4 regions of the Rhizobium sp. P43 genome follow, and region 1 is predicted to be linked to each of the others. Evidence: predicted binding sites of a transcription regulator. Region 1 holds the regulator's gene; each other region holds the start of a gene.

Region 1 (4,589 bases):
AACGACGTGAGCAGGGCGCGTCGGGAGAATGGCGCTATACGCTGCGGGTCACCGGCACCGAGCAACCGACAATCCGTCGTCCGCCCGGACGTGTCTCGCTGCTCGCACGCAGCGACCATGTTCCGGCTGCCATCGGCGAGCAACTGACCGGTCGCGCGCGACTATCGCCGCCGTCGGGGCCCGCCTTGCCCGGTTTGAATGATTTTGCGTTTCAGAGCTACTTCGCCGGGATTGGTGCTGTCGGCTTCTTCCTCGGCCCACCAGAGGCGCGGGACACGGCAGACCCGGGGGGGCAGGATCTGTTGACCCGCTTCGATGCCGCCTTGTTTTCGCTGCGTGATCGCATTTCCCATCGCATCCGGACGGTCTTGCCAGGTGATCCAGGAGCCTTTGCCGCGTCCATCATCACCGGCGAACGGCGATCAATGTCGGACGAAGCGACCGAAGCGCTGCGGCTGTCGGGTCTTGCCCATATAACGGCGATCTCAGGCCTCAACATGGCACTCGCCGCTGGCATCTTCTTCGTCGGCTTGCGAGGTTTGCTCAGCCTTTTTCCAGCCTTTGCGCATCGCTATCCAATCAAGAAAATCGCTGCTGCCGGCGCGCTTCTAGCGACCACCGGCTACGTGCTGATATCCGGTTACCAGGTCTCGGCACTGCGAGCCTATCTGATGACGGCTATCATGTTGGGCGCCGTGCTCTTCGATCGCCCCGCCGTCAGCCTTCACAATCTCGCGCTGGCAGCGACGGCTATCCTCGCGGTGCAGCCTTCTGCGGTTATGGGACCAAGCTTCCAGATGTCGTTCGCCGCAACCGCCGCCCTGATTGCCGGTTACGCCGGGTGGCGCGCGCGACCGCGAGCGATTCTCCCCCAGGCCAAGTCGCTGTCGCTGCGGATCGCCTCGGGCAGCGTCAAATTCGTCGGGGGCACACTCGCGACGTCCCTGATTGGCGGGGTCGCAACGGCCGTCTTTGCCATTAGCCATTTCCACCGCCTCTCTACCCACGGCTTGGAAGCCAATCTGGCAGCCATGCCGCTGATCTCGCTCGTCGTGATGCCCTCGGGTTTCATTGCCATGCTGCTGATGCCCTTCGGGCTGGATGCGCCATTCTTTTGGATCATGGGGCAGGGGCTGGAATTGGTGCTCGCCGTTGCCTACGAGGTTTCAAGTTGGGGCGGCGGCTATGTGTTTCCCCGACTGCCAGACATCTTCATGCTCGGTACGATTGCCGGCATGCTCTTGCTGACCCTATTGAAGACGCCGATCAGGCATATCGGGACGGCCTTGATCGCCTGCACGATCGCCGTCACCTGGTTTGGTCCGAAGCAACCCATCGGGGAACTGTTGATCAGCGAGGACGCCCGCCTCGTTGCGCTCAGACTGGGCGAGGGCGAGACGACTAAGGTGGCCGTCAACAGAGCCGGCCCGCCCGCCTTCGTTTTCGATCAGTGGCGGCCTGTGCTTGGCATTGGAGAGGCGATCCCCCCGACCATGCTGTCCATCGGCCCGCTGCCGCCGGCACCCGACAGAGGATCGCAGCAAAGTCTCTCTGCGGATCAGCGGCGAGACGCGCAGGAGATTCTGGATGTTCTTCGTGCTTCCGCCGTAACGAGCCATTTCACTTGCATCAAGCAAGCTTGCACCATCAAACTGAGAAATGGCACCACGCTTCTGACGCTGGAGCGTCCCGATCTCGCCGGAACGGCCTGTGACCGCGCGGACATTCTGGTGCTTTCGGCACGCATCCGCATGCAAGGCTGCCGCTCGGGCGCGTTGCTGATCTCAGAAACCAGCCTTCGGGCCACGGGATCCCTGGAGATCTCAGGACTTGATGGCGATCGAAACGCCATCAACATCATCCCCGCCTATCACGGGCCACCACGTCCCTGGACTGCGCACCGTCTTTACGACTGGCGCACAGGCTCAATGGCGACCGCACATGAATTCAGCAACGGCGCGCCCGAGGCACACCGATATGCAGCTCAATGATAGCGTCGAATGAGACCGACCAGCTTGCCCTGTATCTTGACGCGATCCGGCGGGAATATTCGGGTCTCGTAGGCCGGGTTGGCGGCTTCGAGGGCAATCGACGCACCGCGGCGACGAAAGCGCTTGAGCGTTGCCTCTTCATCATCGACCAGCGCGACGATGATGTCGCCCGGATTGGCATTCGACGCATTACGGATGATCACGGTGTCGCCGTCGAGAATGCCGGCTTCAATCATCGAATCCCCCTTCACCTCAAGCGCGTAATGCACGCCGGAGCCAATCATCTCAGCCGGGACGGTGATGTCATGCGTGTTGTTCTGGATCGCCGAAATCGGCACGCCCGCTGCAATCCGGCCCATGACGGGCACCGAGACGGAGGCGCCATTGTCTTGCTCTGTGGACTTGACGGGCGCAGCAGGCGGCGGCGGCGCCTTGCCGAGACTGCCCTCGATCACACTCGGCGCAAAGCCGCGACGCGGTTGAATGCTCGGCGAATAGGCTTCCGGAAGCTTGATGACCTCCAGTGCCCGCGCACGGTTCGGCAAGCGCCGGATGAAGCCCCGTTCTTCAAGCGCCGTGATCAACCGGTGGATGCCGGATTTCGATGCGAGGTCCAGCGCGTCCTTCATCTCGTCGAAGGACGGCGGGACACCCGATTCCTTCATCCGTTCGTGGATGAAGAGAAGCAGTTCCTGTTGCTTGCGCGTCAGCATATGTGGTGCCCCTAAGATGAAACAAAGCCAGAACAGACACTATATGTTCCAGTTGTGTTCCGCAAGTGGATAAATTTTCGTGAAGAACGGGTGAGAAAATGCGATAGCCCACGGAAAGGCTATTCAAACCGTTGGTTCGAAGCGCCTCAGAGCCGTGGTCGATAAGCCCCGGGAGGCACCGGGGAACCATCTTTCAGGATGTTGTTAATGCTCAAGGATATCGAGAAGCTCGTTCTGGGGAAGTCGTCATCTGATCTTTCCTCGGCCGAGAAAAACGTGCTGAAGCGAGCGCGCGAGCGTCGGACGGTCTCCACCAACGCCGGTGAGGATTTTCTCGCCAATGCGAGCTTCGGGGAAAGACTTGCCGACGCAATTGCAAGGGTCGGCGGGTCCTGGGGCTTCATCATCAGCTTTATGCTGTTTCTCGTCTGCTGGGTGATTCTCAACACCGTGATTCTGGCCAGCGGGGCCCTCGATCCCTATCCTTTTATATTTCTCAACCTGCTGCTTTCTATGCTTGCGGCGATCCAGGCGCCCATCATCATGATGAGCCAGAACCGCCAGGCGGAGCGGGATCGGTTCATGGCGGCCAAGGATTACGAGATCAATTTGAAGGCGGAGATCGAGGTCCTGGCGCTTCATCACAAGATTGACGAGCAGGTCCTGACAGAACTGCGTGAGGCCCGCCAGGAGCTGAGTGCTCTGCGTGCGTTGATCGAGAACCTTCAAAATCAGAACCGCCTTTCCTAGATGCAAGGCGTCCTCAGCGAGCAGAAGACGAGATTGTCCATGTCCCAGACGTCTGGTGCGCCCCGCGCAATTGATCACCTTGTTCTGCCTGTCATTGATCTCGACACCGCTCGATTAAGGCTCGCGAACCTCGGCTTTACGATTGCGTCGGATGCGCGCCACCCCTTCGGCACGGAAAACGCCTGCGTCTTCTTCGGCGACGACACCTATCTTGAACCGCTGGCCGTGGGCAGCCGGGAGGACTGTCTCGACGCGGTGCGCAGCGGCAATGTCTTTGTCGCCCGCGATCAGGCTTTCCGCTTTCGCCACGGCGAAGGCATGTCAGCCCTCGTGGTCAAGACCGTCGATGCCATGGCGGACGATGCGCGGTATCGCGATGAGGGTATGAGTGCGGGTTCCTTGCTCGAATTTTCCCGCCAGTTCCGTTTCCCGGATGGTCGGATGGCAGAGGGAGCCTTCAGGCTTGCCTTCGCAGCCGACCTTCGCGCTCCAGACTTCTTCGGCTTTGCCTGCGAACGCGTAAATCCGATCCCCGCATATCGTGGTCCTCTGCTGGTTCACGCGAACGGTGCGGCAGGTCTTTCGCGTATCGTGCTGGTCGAGGAAAACCCGAGTGACTTTCAATACTTTCTGGAATTGCTGCTGCAGCGCGATGTGACTGCTCACTCTTTCGGGCTGTCGATCAAAAGCGCCAACGCAGTGGTCGATATTCTGACGCCTCAAGGGTTCATGATGCATTTTGGGCACGAGGTTCACATTCCGGAGCGCGGCCTGCGCGGAGCGGCGATCATATTCTCCGTAACGGATCTCGGCGTGACAGAAGCCTGCCTCGCTGCTAAAGGCGTCACCTATCACAAAACGGGCGCGCGCCTCGTCGTCGCGCCGGAAAAGGGGCAAGGCGTGACCTTCGCCTTCGAGGAGTTGAAATGAGCGTTTCTCCCAATTCGGAAGTCGTGGTCGGTGAAGGTTCGGCCAAGGCCGTCTTCTCCCAGAAGGGCCGCTTTGCCCTGATCGCCGGTCCCTGCCAGATGGAAAGCCGAGACCACGCTTTCATGATCGCCGGTCAACTCGTCGAGCTCTGCCGCGAGCTTGGCCTCGGCCTGGTCTACAAGTCCTCCTTCGACAAGGCGAACCG
Region 2 (4,589 bases), 2.0 Mb from region 1:
AAACGGAAGCCGGCGAGCTTGTAGAACATGCGCTCGAAGCTCGGATCCGTGACCACGGAGGTCCGGCCGGCAGCCAGCACCGGGATCAGATCGCCGTAACCCGGCTTGTCGAGACCGTCATGCTTCAGCGCCCAGAGGAGCGTGATGAGCTCGGCCGGAGCGGGCTTCAAAAGAGCCGGCATGAAGATGTGATAGGCGCCGAAGCGCACCCCGTAGCGACGCATCGAGGCGCGACCGTCCTGGTCGAGAGTCTTGACGTCGTCGGCAACGTCACGGCGGAACAGAACGCCGAGATTTTCGACCAGCTGGAAGGCAAGCCCCTTGGCGAGACCCTGCAGGTCTTCCGCACGGGACAGATCGTCGAGCGGCTTCAGGACCGTGGAAATGTGATGATTGACGAAGCGCTCGATCCGGGCGGCGACGTGGTCACGTGCGATGCCGGTCAGCTGCTCGTCGGCGAGCAGGATGACGCGCGGATGCAGGATATGATCCGTCCCCGTCAGACGCGCGACGGGATCGCCGAGCCAACGGACGAGACCATCGGAACCGATCGCGAGATCATTGTTGCCGGACGCATGCAGGCGCGCAGCCCTTGCCTCGAATTCAAGCGCCAGAGCCTTGTAGGCGGCTGCCTGAACGGCCTTGGCGTCAGGGCCCTCCATGCCGGAGATCGGCGTGAACCGGAACCCGGAGAGTTGCCCCATGGCATGGCCTTCCACGAAGACATCGCCGTTCACACTGATTTCAGCTTCCAACATCGCATTCTCTCTCAAGCGCTTCATGAGCACAGATGTCCTGCGATCAACAAAGCGTTTCGTCAACCGTTCATGTAACGCATCGGACAATCGGTCTTCGATTTCCCGCGTCTTTTCTTGCCAGTGTGTCGGATCGGCAAGCCAGCCCGGCCGGTTCGACACATAGGTCCACGTTCTGATCTGGGCGATCCGCGCCGACAGCGTGTCAATCTCGCCGTCGGTTCGGTCTGCCCGGCGCACCTGCTCCGCGAGAAAGTCCTCGTTGACGGTACCCCGCCTGACCAGATCGAAATAGAGACTCTGAATCAGGTCTGCATGCTGTGCAGGCGTAATGCGCCGATAGTCGGGCAGCGCGCAGGCTTCCCAGAGTTTTTCAACCCGCTCAGGTCGATCGGTGATGTCGGAAATCTCCGGATAGCGCGAGAGAAACTCCAGCGCCTGCTGATCGGTGGCCGGCAAGGCCCGTGTCAGACCTTCAACGCGGGGCACCGCGTCAAGGCTGCGCTGCAGCGCTGAAATCGACGAGAAGTCGAATTTTTCCGTCCGCCATTGCAGAACCTTCACCGGATCGAACTGATGCGTCTCCAGCCGCTCCACCAATTCATCATCGAAGGGATCGACCCGACCCGTGACCCCGAATGTACCGTCCTTGATGTGCCGCCCCGCACGGCCTGCGATCTGGCCGAGTTCACCGGGATTGAGATTTCGGAACTGATAGCCGTCGAACTTGCGGTCCTGGGCGAAGGCAACATGGTCGACATCGAGGTTGAGGCCCATACCAATGGCGTCCGTCGCCACCAGATATTCGACATCGCCTTCCTGATAGAGCCCGACCTGTGCATTCCGGGTGCGCGGGCTCAGCGCGCCCAGCACGACGGCCGCACCACCCCGTTGGCGGCGGATGAGCTCGGCGATCGCATAAACCTCGTCGGCCGAGAAGGCGACGATCGCGGTGCGTTGCGGCAGACGGGTAATCTTTTTCTGACCGGCATAGAAGAGCTGCGACAGGCGCGGCCGCTCGACGATCGTGATACCCGGCAGAAGCTGGATGAGGATCGACTTCATGGTCGAGGACCCGAGAAGCAGCGTTTCCTCGCGGCCTCTCAAGTGCAGCAGGCGGTCTGTGAAGATGTGTCCGCGCTCGAGATCGCCGGCAAGCTGGATCTCGTCGATGGCGACGAAGGCGACCTTGGTCTCCCGCGGCATGGCTTCGACGGTACAGACTGAGAAGCGGGCGTTCGGAGGGCTGATCTTCTCTTCACCGGTGACGAGAGCGACATTTTTCACGCCGACCCGCTCCACCACGCGGGTATAGACCTCGCGGGCAAGCAGTCTCAACGGCAACCCGATCATGCCCGACCCATGCGCGACCATGCGTTCGATGGCGAAATGGGTCTTGCCGGTGTTCGTTGGCCCCAGCACAGCATTGACGCCGCGGCCACTCAGGATCATGGGTTGGGTATTCAAAGACCGCTCCGCTTGTCGGGACCGCGGCTCATTGCGCACTCCGGCACCCTTGGGCAACACATGGCGACGAACAGGGGCAAAGGCAAGGCGCTTGTCGCAATCACCCCAGAATTCCTCGCAAACCCTTGATCAGAATCAGCTTTCTGAATCAGGAACAGTTTGCGAACGAATCAGCGACGAATCGATGACTCCGACAGATTCAGGCTTTGTTCACGGCTATATCTGGGAGATCGGCTGCGTTTTGCGCACCAGATGCTGAATCGCCTTCTGGGGCGTGACGCAGGTTCCGGTTGACGGGACGATGGAACAATCGGGAACGAATGCTCGTTGCGCCGGCGAGGTGAAGCCCGATGACACTATCCCCACCGCCTGCAGAATGGATCGGAAACGGCACACTGGATCACGGATATGCCCTGATCCATGGCATGGTTATGGCGCCGTCTTTCTGGCGCACCTATGCACCGGACACTGTCCGTAGCTCGCGAAGTGCAGCATATGCTTTGCCGGGACACCATCCTTGGAAGCTTGCCGCGCCCGGCCAGCCGATAACGCCCGAGTCGGTCGCCGATGCTTATTCGCAGGCGATCCGGCGCGATTTCCGCGGCAAACCCGTTACCTTGATCGGTCACTCGACAGGAGGCTTCGTATCTCTCCTGATAGCCCGCCATTATCCGGAACTCGTGAAGTCGATCGTTCTGATTGGTGCCTTCGCCTGTGGTCGCTTCGAGGGTCAGGAACGTTTGCCCGCCAAATTGTTGCGGGTGCCACGTGTCGGCCCCTTTCTCTTTCGCCAATTCTTTCAGCGTTGGATCTCGACCAGCGAGCAGTTCCGCTGGGGCTCGATCGAATGCGTTTTCGACAAAGGCTGCCCCTGGCAGAATGATCGCGCCGTGGCGGCCATGGAGGATGTGCGCATGCAACTGCAACAGGCGCGCCCCGAAGACATCGCCGCCTGCATCCGGTTCATGTCGGCCACCAGCCTTCTGAACGATCTCCCACACATCCGAATTCCCGTGCTCAACATCGTGGGCGCAGAGGATGCGATCGTGCCGTCGGCGCATCAGTTGCGGGTGTCGAAACTGCTGCCGAAGGCGCAGACTGTGCTCCTGCGCAATTGTGGTCACTTGCCGATGGTCGAGCATCAGACACTCACGACCGGGATCATCAATGCCTTCGTCGATGGGATGGCCATACGGCGGGAGAAGACAGGACATCCGGCCAATGCGCTGACCGGCAACGCCGCCGTCCAACTGTTCCAACTGATGGCCACCAGCCTTCAACGAACGGAACAAAGTGCCGTCGGTCGCGTTCCAACGGCACACCAAACCGTAGTTCATCCAGGCTCAGGAGAGGGTCCAAATGAGTACCATCCTCATCGTCATTCTAATTCTACTGCTGATCGGTGCGCTGCCGAGCTGGGGCTATAGCCGCGGCTGGGGTTATGGCCCGTCAGGGGGCCTGGGGCTCGTGCTGCTCATCATCATCATCCTGATGCTGATGGGTCGAATCTAACTCGACGTGAAAGGTATAGGACGATGAAAAAGACCCTTCTGGCAATCGCATTGATCGCACCTCTCGCCAGCTGCACGGCCACCGAACGCGGCGCCGGCATTGGTGCTGCCTCCGGCGCCATCATCGGCGGCGTGGCCACCGGCAATGTTCGCGGCGCGGCAGTGGGTGCCGCCGTCGGTGGCGTCGCAGGCGCTCTGATCGGCAACTCGCAGGAACGCGCCGGCTATTGTGTCTATCGCGACCGCTACGGCCGCACCTACGAAGCACGCTGCCGCTAAGTTCTCCACCCTCCCAAAAGCCGTCGGATCGAAAGGTTCGGCGGCTTTTTCGTTGCCGGCATTAACCTCTCGATCAAAGCCGGAACGAATCGGCGACGAATCGCAGACTGAAGCATCTTCCCGGTTTGTTCGCCGCTATATATTGTGGAATAACAGATGGTTAACCATAGGGCGCGGTGGATATTAAGAGTTGGCCGGCTTGATGCACCGCCAAACGTTAACAAGCAGAAGATGTCTTTGCTCGATCGCAATCCTGTCTCCAACGGACACAATCACAGCCCCAAGAACGAAAAAGGCCGGCGCAAGGCCGGCCCCAAAGTCAGAATCACTTATCGCCTCAGACGAAGAACTGGCCGCCATTGGCGGAGATCGTCGAGCCCGTGATGAACCCGGCATCATCGGAGGCGAGGAAGACGACGCAGCGCGCGATCTCTTCCGGTTCGCCGAGGCGCCCGACCGGAATCTGCGGGATGATGCGCTCGTTCAGCACCTTTTCCGGAATGGCGCGCACCATTTCCGTGCCGATGTAGCCAGGGCAGATGGCGTTCACGGTGATGCCCTTGGCAGCGCCCTCCTG
Region 3 (4,589 bases), 430 kb from region 1:
TCGAGGAAGCCGCGCATGCTCTCGAAGGCTTCCATCGAGCGGATGAGTTCCTTCAGGTTTTCCAGACGTCCCGGCGCTTCCGCCGATTTGTCGTTCTGCCACATGGCCGTGTAGCCGCTCTCGTCGAGGATCTGCTCGGCGAGTTCGGTATGCGGCGTGTTTTCGAGCAGGGTCTGCCAACGGCGGAAGTCGGTGACGACATCGAAGAGCGCCTTGCGGGCCTTCGGCTTCAACTCGTCGGTCTCGATGATGTCGGCGGCTGCCGCGAGCATTGGGATGTCGCGGGCGCGGGCGTAGTCGTGCAGATTGCGGATCGTGGTGTCGCCGAGGCCGCGCTTCGGCGTGTTGACGATGCGCTCGAAGGCGAGGTCGTCGGCCGGCTGGCAGACGAGGCGGAAGTAGGCCATCGCATCGCGGATTTCGAGGCGCTCGTAGAAGCGTGGGCCACCGATGACGCGGTAATTGAGGCCGAGCGTGACAAAGCGGTCTTCGAATTCGCGCATCTGAAAGGAGGCGCGGACCAGGATCGCCATGTTGTTCAGCGGATGCTGCTGGCGCTGCAGCTGTTCGATCTCCTCCCCGACAGCCCGGGCTTCCTCTTCCGAATCCCAGGCCGCATGCACGACGACCTTGTCGTCGTTCGGATCGACGCGGTCGGTGAACAGCGTCTTGCCGAGGCGGCCCTCGTTATGGGCGATCAGAAAGCCGGCTGCACCGAGGATATGTTCGGTCGAGCGGTAGTTACGCTCGAGCTTGATGACCTTGGCGCCAGGGAAATCCTTCTCGAAGCGTAGGATATTGTCGACTTCGGCGCCGCGCCAGCCATAGATCGACTGGTCGTCATCGCCAACGCAGCAGACATTCTGCGGCACGCCCGGCGGGCGCTGGGCGAGCAGCCTTAGCCACATGTACTGTGCGGTGTTGGTGTCCTGATACTCGTCCACCAGAACGTATTTGAAGCGCTGGTGGTACTCCTTCAGCACGTCGGGATTGGCCTTGAACATCCGGATCGGATGCAGCAGCAGATCGCCGAAGTCGCAGGCGTTCAAGGTCTTCAGGCGGTTCTGGTAGGCGACGTAGAGTTCGCGGCCCTTGCCATTGGCAAACGCCCGGGCGTCGCCTTCCGGAATCTGGGCTGGATCGAGCCCCTTGTTCTTCCAGCCGTCGATCATCTGGGCGAACTGCTTTGCGGGCCAGCGCTTGTCGTCGAGACCTTCGGCCTGGATGATCTGCTTGATCAGCCGCACGACGTCGTCGGTATCGAGAATGGTGAAATCGGAGGACAGGCCGACGAGTTCGGCGTGTCGGCGCAAGAGCTTCACGCCGATCGAGTGGAAGGTGCCGAGCCAGGGCATGCCTTCGACGGCACCGCCAACGAGATGGCCGATGCGCTCCTTCATCTCGCGCGCGGCCTTGTTGGTGAAGGTCACCGCAAGGATCTGGCTCGGAAAGGCCTTTCCTGTTGCGAGGATGTGGGCAATGCGGGTCGTCAGTACGCGGGTCTTGCCGGTGCCGGCGCCGGCGAGCACCAGAACGGGGCCATCGACGGTCTCGACGGCTTCGCGCTGCTCCGGGTTCAGCCCCGAGAGATAATCGGGCGCACGGGCCTGATCACGGGCGGCCATGGCGCGCGCGGCGATGCCGAGACCGCCAGGGGCAGGCATACCGGGTGCGGGCGCGGTGGACGCGGCCGGCTTGCGCGGCGCGGGCTCTTCATCGAAGAAGGGAATATCGTCGAAACCGTTACTCATGCGGCCCAATGTAGTGATTCGGGTTCGAAAGGCCAGTGACGCCGTTCTGGTTTTATTCCTCGCAGACCGTTGCGCACGGATTTTGCGAGGCTTTGTGAGCGTCGCGTGGTAAGATCGAAGAACCAGCGCGTTTCGGGCTTCTGCAGGCACCTGTTCACGGGGGCGTGAAAAGATGCGAGATTACAAATCAGTAAGCTTGCCATCGAGCCATTGCCACCTTGAGTTTGCGCCCGATACTAAACGGCATCTTTTCGTCCGATATTTTGGAGCCCTGCATGCCGCTTTGGAAGCAACTCGCCATTTCTATTGCCATCCTCTTTCTCGGTCTCTGTTCGCTCGTCTATTTTTCGCCGGGCGCCGGCCAGACGCTCGTGTCGATGGGTGTGCCGCAATCGATGATCTCGCTCGTCAGCCGCGCTCCCGAGGCCGATGGTGCGGGTCCGGGCGGCCAGCAGGCGCAAGCCGGCGGTCAGGCGGCTGGTCAGCGCCAAGGGCAGGGTCAGGGGCAAGGACAGGGGCAGGGCAACCGGCGCGGCGGCAATCAGGCCATCCTCGTCGCCACACAGCCGGTCAGTATGGGCGTCATCAATGATCGCCTGAGTGCGATTGGGGACGGCGAGGCGATCGAGGCCGTTACCGTGATGCCGCAGGCGTCCGGGACTGTTGCGGAGATTCTCGTCACCTCCGGCCAGAAGGTGCAAAAGGGCGATGTGATCGCGCGGCTTGATCGCGAAGAGCAGGTGATCCTGCGTGACCAGGCGGCTGTCGCCTTGCGCAGCGCGACGGAGAAGGCCGAGTCCTATCGCAACCTGCAGAGCTTCTCACGGCTCGACGTGCTCGATGCCCAGATTGCCCAGGAACAGGCGCAGCTGCAGCTGACGACCGCCGAACTGAACCTGAAGCGCCGCGATATCGTCGCGCCGATCAATGGTATCATCGGCATTGTCGGGGTCAGCGTCGGTGACAACGTTACCAATTCGACCGCGATCGTCTCGCTCGACAACCGGAGCCAGCTGCTCGTCGATTTCTGGGCTCCGGAGCGCTTCGCCGCTGCCGTGCGCCCGGGAATGCCCGTTGAGGCGAGCCTGGTTTCGCGACCGGGACAAATCTTCCAGGGCAGCGTCGAGGCCGTCGATAGCCGTGTTGATCAGGCTAGTCGTACGATCCGCATCCGTGCGAAGATTGACAACCCCGATGATGTGCTGCGTGCCGGCATGTCCTTCAATGTCGTAATGCGTTTCCCCGGCGACAGCTATGCTGCCGTCAATCCACTGGCGGTGCAGTGGGACGGTGAAGGCTCCTTCGTCTGGCAGATCGTCGATAACAAATCCGTGAAGACGCGTGTCACCATCGTGCAGCGCAATTCAGATCAGATCCTGGTCGAAGCGCCCTTGAAGGAGGGCGATGTTGTCGCCGTTGAAGGTCTGCAGCGTGTTCGCGAGGGCGGGGCGGTCGAAGTGGCCGGTGGTGCTGAATCCCAGGAGGTTGCCACACGATGAGCGCGTCTGAGATCGGTTCCGAACAGTCCGGGCGCAGCTTTACCGCGCTCTTTGTCCGCCGCCCGGTTCTCGCGGCGGTGCTCAATACACTGCTTGTGGTCGCAGGTCTTGCAGCCCTTGCCGGTGTCGAGATCCGCGAATTGCCGGATGTCGATCAGCCGGTCATCACGGTGAGCACCGATTATGATGGTGCGTCCGCAGAGACCATGGACCAGGAGGTCACACGCGTCATTGAAGGGGCGGTCGCTCGTGTCAGCGGGCTCAAATCCATGTCGTCGCGCTCTTCTTTCGGGGAAAGCCGCACGACGCTGGAATTCAACGACAGCGTCGATCTGGCTGTGGCGGCCAATGATGTCCGGGATGCGCTGGGACGTATCCGCAACCAGTTGCCTGATGACGTCGAAGAGCCTCGCATCGTCAAGGCCGATGCCGACTCACAGCCGATCATGCGACTTGGTGTGACGTCCAGCACGCTGTCGATGGAAGATCTCACGCTTCTCGTCGAAAACGAGATCTCGGACCGTCTTGCTGCGGTCGATGGTGTCGCTGATGTTCAGATCTACGGCGATCAGGAGAAGGTCTTCCGGATCGACGTTAACCAGGCTGCGCTCGCCAGCCGGGGTTTGAGCGTTGCCGATCTGGCGACAGGTCTGCAGAATGCATCGCTCGACGTTCCCGCGGGTTCGCTGGAATCGCAGACGCAGGACATCGTTGTGCGGGCGACCGCGAACCTGACATCCGTCGAAGACTTCGAGAATGTCCTGATTGGCGAACGGGTGCGCATGCGCGACGTGGCGACGATCACGCTGGGACCGGATGACGGCTCGACATCGCTCCGGTCGAATGGCGTTCCGGGTGTGGGCCTTGGTGTGATCCGTCAGGCTCAGTCCAATACGCTCAGCATCTCGGAAGGGGTTCGCGCCGCTGTTGTTACCATGCAGGATGCGCTGCCGGAAGGCACGCGCGTCATTGTCACGAGTGACGATGCCGTGTTCATCGAGGGTGCCCTGCATGAAGTCGAGCTTGCGCTCGCGCTGTCTGCGGTCATCGTCCTGGTGGTGCTTTTCCTGTTCCTGCGTGACTGGAGAGCGACACTCATCCCCGCGCTCACGATGCCGGTTGCTTTGATCGGCACGCTGGTTGCAATCTATCTGGTCGGTTTCTCGATCAACATCCTGACGCTTCTGGCCATCGTTCTGGCGACGGGTCTCGTCGTCGATGATGCGATCGTGGTGCTTGAGAACATCGTCCGACGGCGAGCGGAGGGCATGGGGCCACGTGCGGCGGCGGTGCTTGGGACACAGGAGGTGTTCTTCGCCGTTCTCGCAACAACTGCGAC
Region 4 (4,589 bases), 1.7 Mb from region 1:
CGTACCCAGAGACCGGAGCCGAGGTGCGCCTCACACTTCCAGTCGATATGCTTCGTCCGGTGGCCCCACCGGCTTGATCCTCCTTTATCATGATCGCCGTCGCCGCCCGCTCCGGTCGGTCAGGCCGCCGCCGCCAGCCTTTCAGACGCGATACGATAGGAAATTGCTTCCGCCAGATGGATGCGTCCCAGCGTCTCCGTTCCGTCGAGATCGGCAAGCGTGCGGGCAACCTTCAGGACCCGGTGATAGCCGCGTGCCGAAAACCGGAATTTTTCTGCCGCGTCGCGCAGCAGCTGCAGCCCGGAGGCATCCGGTTCGGCGAGCGTTTCGATCAATGCCGTCGAGCAGCGGGCATTGGTGCCGAAGGGTAGACCGAGCCGTTCGAAGCGATCGCGCTGGCGGGACCTGGCCGCAGCCACGCGTTTGGCAACCGCCGCACTGCTTTCGGCGGCCCGGGGCCGGATGAGATCGGTAGCCGAAACGGCGGGCACATCGATCCTGATATCGATGCGGTCCATCAGCGGCCCCGAGATGCGGCCCTGATATTCGCTCTGGCAACGGATGCCTCGGGCGCAGACATGACCCGGCTCTCCCGCCATGCCGCAGCGGCATGGGTTCATCGCAGCCACCAGCTGGAAATCGGAGGGATAGGAAACCCGGTGATTGGCGCGGGCAATGATGCATTCACCGGTTTCGAGTGGCTGGCGCAGGGCATCGAGCACGGGCGGGGCGAATTCCGGCAGTTCGTCGAGGAAGAGAATGCCGTGATGGGCAAGCGAGGCCTCGCCCGGTTTGGCCCTCAGACCACCTCCGACCAGGGCCGCCATGGTGGCCGAATGATGCGGTGTCCGGAAAGGGCGACGGTCGGAAAGCTTGCCGCCCGAAAGCTGGCCGGCGATCGAATGGATCATCGAGACTTCGAGCAGTTCGGGCGCCGAAAGCGGCGGCAGGATCGAGGGCAGGCGCGCCGCCAGCATCGACTTGCCCGAACCAGGTGGACCGACGAACAACAGATTGTGCCCCCCAGCGGCTGCGACCTCCAGAGCCCGCTTGGCGCTTTCCTGGCCCTTGATGTCGGCAAGATCCGGCAGGTTTGCGGCAAGCGCCCGGATCGATGGTTCCGGTCGGGACAGGACCTGGGTGCCGCGGAAATGGTTGGCAAGCGCGATCAGACTGCGGGGCGCGAGAATGTCGATCTCGCTGCCTGCCCAGGCGGCTTCGGCGCCACTGTCTGCCGGGCAGATCAGCCCCTTGTCCATGGCATTGGCGCTGATTGCGGCCGGAAGTGCCCCCGCAATCGGGGCGATCGTGCCGTCCAGATTGAGCTCTCCGATCACGAGAAAGCCGGAGAGCGCATCACCCGGAATGGCGCCGAGGGCCGCCATCAATCCGAGCGCGATGGGCAGGTCGAAGTGAGAGCCCTCCTTCGGCAGATCTGCCGGTGCCAGATTGACCGTCACGCGCTTGGCCGGAAGCGCCAGACCCGAGGCATGCAGGGCCGCCTGCACGCGCTCGCGGCTTTCGGCCACTGCCTTGTCGGGCAGACCGACGATCTGCATGCCCGTCTTGCCGGGGGCGACCATGACCTGAACTTCGACGGGCACACCCTCGATGCCCTGGAATGCAACCGTACTGACACGCGCCACCATTGCCCGCCCTCGCCGATCGACCGATGGTCACCCCTGCAACTTCATATTGCGTGTGGTGACGGGAACAATCTCGCATAAGCGGCATTGAAACGCAAGAACAATTACGGAACATCTGCAGCTTGAAGTAGGGCTAAAGTTGTTACAGGTTGCAGCCGAGAAACGAAGCGCGAACTTTCAGCGTCAAAACAGACGCTTATGCCCGCTTGCGCTCGATGGCATCCCAGAGAAGTGCAGCGATATCCGCGCCACCGAACTTCTTCACCTCGCGGATGCCGGTGGGCGACGTCACGTTGATTTCGGTCATGTAGTCGCCGATCACGTCGATGCCGACAAGCAGGAAACCACGTTCGCGCAGCGCGGGTCCGATGCGGGCGCAGATTTCCCGCTCGCGTGAGGTCAGCTCGGTCGGCTCGGGCCGGCCGCCGGCATGCATGTTGGAGCGGGCATCATGTTCGGCCGGAACCCGGTTGATCGCACCAACCGGCTCGCCATCAACAAGGATGATGCGCTTGTCGCCCTTGCGCACGGCCGGCAGGTAACCTTGCGCGATAAAGGGCTCGCGGAACATCTGGCCGAACATCTCCATCAGCGAGGAGAAGTTGCGGTCGTCGCGGGTCGAATGGAAGACGCCGGCGCCGCCATTGCCATAGAGCGGCTTCAGAATGATGTCGCCCTGCTCCTGACGGAAACGGGCAATCTCGGCGGGATCCTTGGTGATCAGGGTCGGCGGCATCAGGTCGGCGAATTCTGTGACGAAGATCTTCTCCGGCGAATTGCGCACCCAGGCCGGATCGTTGACGACGAGAGTCTTCGGATGGATCCGCTCGAGCAGATGGGTCGAGGTGATATAGGCCATGTCAAAGGGCGGATCCTGCCGCAGCAGGATCACATCCATGATCGAGAGGTCGACGCGCTCGGCGGCGCCGAGCGTGTAATGGTCGCCCTTGATATCGCGGAGCTCCATCGGTTCCACGGTGGCAAAAATCTTGCCGTCACGCATGGAGAGCCGGTCTGGCGTGTAATGGAAGAGCTTGTAGCCGCGGCTCTGGGCCTCCAGGCTCATGGCAAAGGTGCTATCGCCCGCGATGTTGATCGTGGACACATGGTCCATCTGGACCGCGACGTTTCTGATTCTGGCCATGCGCTATCCCCGTACAATTGCTCCGCAGATTTAGGCGGCGCGCTTTGCGAAGGCAACGCCGCCCCTCGTGAATTTTGCTGAAGCGAGCATGAGGCCGGCTGCGAATGCTCTCAGGCGAAGGCGCGGTCGGCGCTGTCTTCGGTAGCCCGATCCTCGGATGAGGAGAGAACGGGATCCAGACGACGACCGTTTTCAGCGGAGAATACATGCAGCCTGGATGGGGCGATCTTCAGCGGCAGACGGTCGTTCAAGGCGACATGAGATGCGACAACCGCCGTCAAGACCTGGTCGGCGACAAGGCCGTGGACGAGGCGCTGCGCGCCGAGTTCCTCGACATAATCGATGGCCATCGAGAACTGGGCATCCTCGTCACTTGTCAGAACCAGATCCTCCGCGCGCATGCCGAGACGGACCGGACCGTCTGTCCAGCCAGCGCTACTCAAGAGACACGCATCCGCAAAGAGCAGGCGCCCGCCTTCGATGCGCGCATCGACCAGGTTCATCGCCGGCGAGCCGATGAAGCTCGCAACAAAGGTGGAAGCCGGGCGGTTATAAACCTCAAGCGGCGTGCCGATCTGCTCGATCCGGCCGCCGTTCAAGACGACAAGACGGTCGGCCAGCGTCATCGCCTCCAGCTGGTCATGGGTGACGTAGATCGCCGTGGTCTTCAGCCGCTTCTGCAGCTTGCGGATTTCGCCGCGCATGGTCACGCGCAGCTTGGCATCGAGATTGGAGAGCGGCTCATCGAAGAGGAAGACGGCCGGCTTGCGCACAATGGCGCGGCCCATGGCAACGCGCTGGCGCTGGCCGCCGGAAAGGGCGCGTGGCTTGCGGTCGAGATATTTCTCGATCTCCAGCATCTTGGCGGCTTCCGCCACGCGGGCGGCGATTTCCGCCTTCGGCGTGCCACGGTTCTTCAACCCGTAAGCCAGATTGTCGTAGACGGTCATGTGCGGATAAAGCGCATAGTTCTGGAAGACCATGGCGATGTCACGATCGGCAGGCTCGACCTGGTTGACCACCCGGTCGCCGATCGAGATCGTGCCTTGCGAGATTTCCTCAAGCCCTGCCACCATGCGCAGAAGCGTGGACTTGCCACAGCCGGAGGGGCCGACGAGCACGATGAACTCGCCGTCCTCGATCTGGATATCGACACTGTCCACGGCCTTGGCGCCGCCCTTGTCGTAGATCTTGGAGACCTCGTTGATGTCGATGGACGCCATGGTCGGCACTCCCTTTACTTGTCGGTTTCGGTGAGGCCTTTGATGAACCAGCTCTGGAACACCACCACCACGATGACGGGCGGCAGCATGGCGAGCACGGCCATGGCAAAGGCTTCGTTGTAATCGGGGATCTGCGAGCCGATCCACACCTGGAGGATCTGCTTGATGCCGCGCATCAGGGTGTAGAAGCCCTCTTCCGTGGTCATCAGCATGGGCCAGAGATACTGGTTCCAGCCATAGACGAACATGATGATGAAGACGGCGGCGATCATGGTGCGCGACAGCGGCACCAGCACGTCGATGAAGAACTTGAAGGGACCGGCACCATCGATGCGCGCCGCTTCCAGGAGTTCGTCCGGCACGGACTTGAAGAACTGGCGGAAGAAGAAGGTGCCTGTCGCCGAGGCCAGCAGAGGCAGGATCAGGCCCTGGTAGCTGTTTAACAGGTTCAGATCGCTCATCACCTTGTAGGTCGGCAGGATGCGCACTTCGAGCGGCAGAAGCAGCGTGGTGAAGATCAGCCAGAAGGCGAGCGTGGCAAACCGGAAGCGGAAATAGACGATGGCATAGGCGGCC

What was found. Region 1 encodes LexA, which represses DNA repair genes until DNA is damaged. Its sites were predicted from a motif close to TGTTCNNNNTGTGTTCNG; they were not measured.
Region 2: AC1PUL_RS19655 (helicase-related protein) is a predicted target of LexA. The motif match lies at 2,373-2,390, and genes of this name have one in related genera.
Region 3: AC1PUL_RS05840 (ATP-dependent helicase) is a predicted target of LexA. The motif match lies at 1,794-1,811, and genes of this name have one in related genera.
Region 4: AC1PUL_RS16310 (YifB family Mg chelatase-like AAA ATPase) is a predicted target of LexA. The motif match lies at 1,743-1,760, and genes of this name have one in related genera.

Annotation. Positions count from the first base shown of each region.
Region 1 covers NZ_CM161539.1:1,612,143-1,616,731, reverse strand. Annotated here, with positions in the region: gene AC1PUL_RS08010 (ComEC/Rec2 family competence protein) at 1-1,991, shown strand, start outside; gene lexA (transcriptional repressor LexA) at 1,985-2,704, opposite strand; gene AC1PUL_RS08000 (DUF1003 domain-containing protein) at 2,912-3,454, shown strand; gene AC1PUL_RS07995 (VOC family protein) at 3,494-4,384, shown strand; gene kdsA (3-deoxy-8-phosphooctulonate synthase) at 4,381-4,589, shown strand, end outside.
Region 2 covers NZ_CM161539.1:3,963,087-3,967,675, reverse strand. Annotated here, with positions in the region: gene AC1PUL_RS19655 (helicase-related protein) at 1-2,207, opposite strand, end outside; gene AC1PUL_RS19650 (alpha/beta fold hydrolase) at 2,573-3,649, shown strand; gene AC1PUL_RS19645 (DUF3309 family protein) at 3,582-3,734, shown strand; gene AC1PUL_RS19640 (glycine zipper domain-containing protein) at 3,758-4,012, shown strand; gene phbB (beta-ketoacyl-ACP reductase) at 4,350-4,589, opposite strand, start outside.
Region 3 covers NZ_CM161539.1:1,178,723-1,183,311, forward strand. Annotated here, with positions in the region: gene AC1PUL_RS05840 (ATP-dependent helicase) at 1-1,751, opposite strand, end outside; gene AC1PUL_RS05845 (efflux RND transporter periplasmic adaptor subunit) at 2,027-3,250, shown strand; gene AC1PUL_RS05850 (efflux RND transporter permease subunit) at 3,247-4,589, shown strand, end outside.
Region 4 covers NZ_CM161539.1:3,264,047-3,268,635, forward strand. Annotated here, with positions in the region: gene AC1PUL_RS16305 (HWE histidine kinase domain-containing protein) at 1-77, shown strand, start outside; gene AC1PUL_RS16310 (YifB family Mg chelatase-like AAA ATPase) at 120-1,649, opposite strand; gene gshB (glutathione synthase) at 1,843-2,790, opposite strand; gene AC1PUL_RS16320 (sn-glycerol-3-phosphate import ATP-binding protein UgpC) at 2,901-4,013, opposite strand; gene ugpE (sn-glycerol-3-phosphate ABC transporter permease UgpE) at 4,028-4,589, opposite strand, start outside.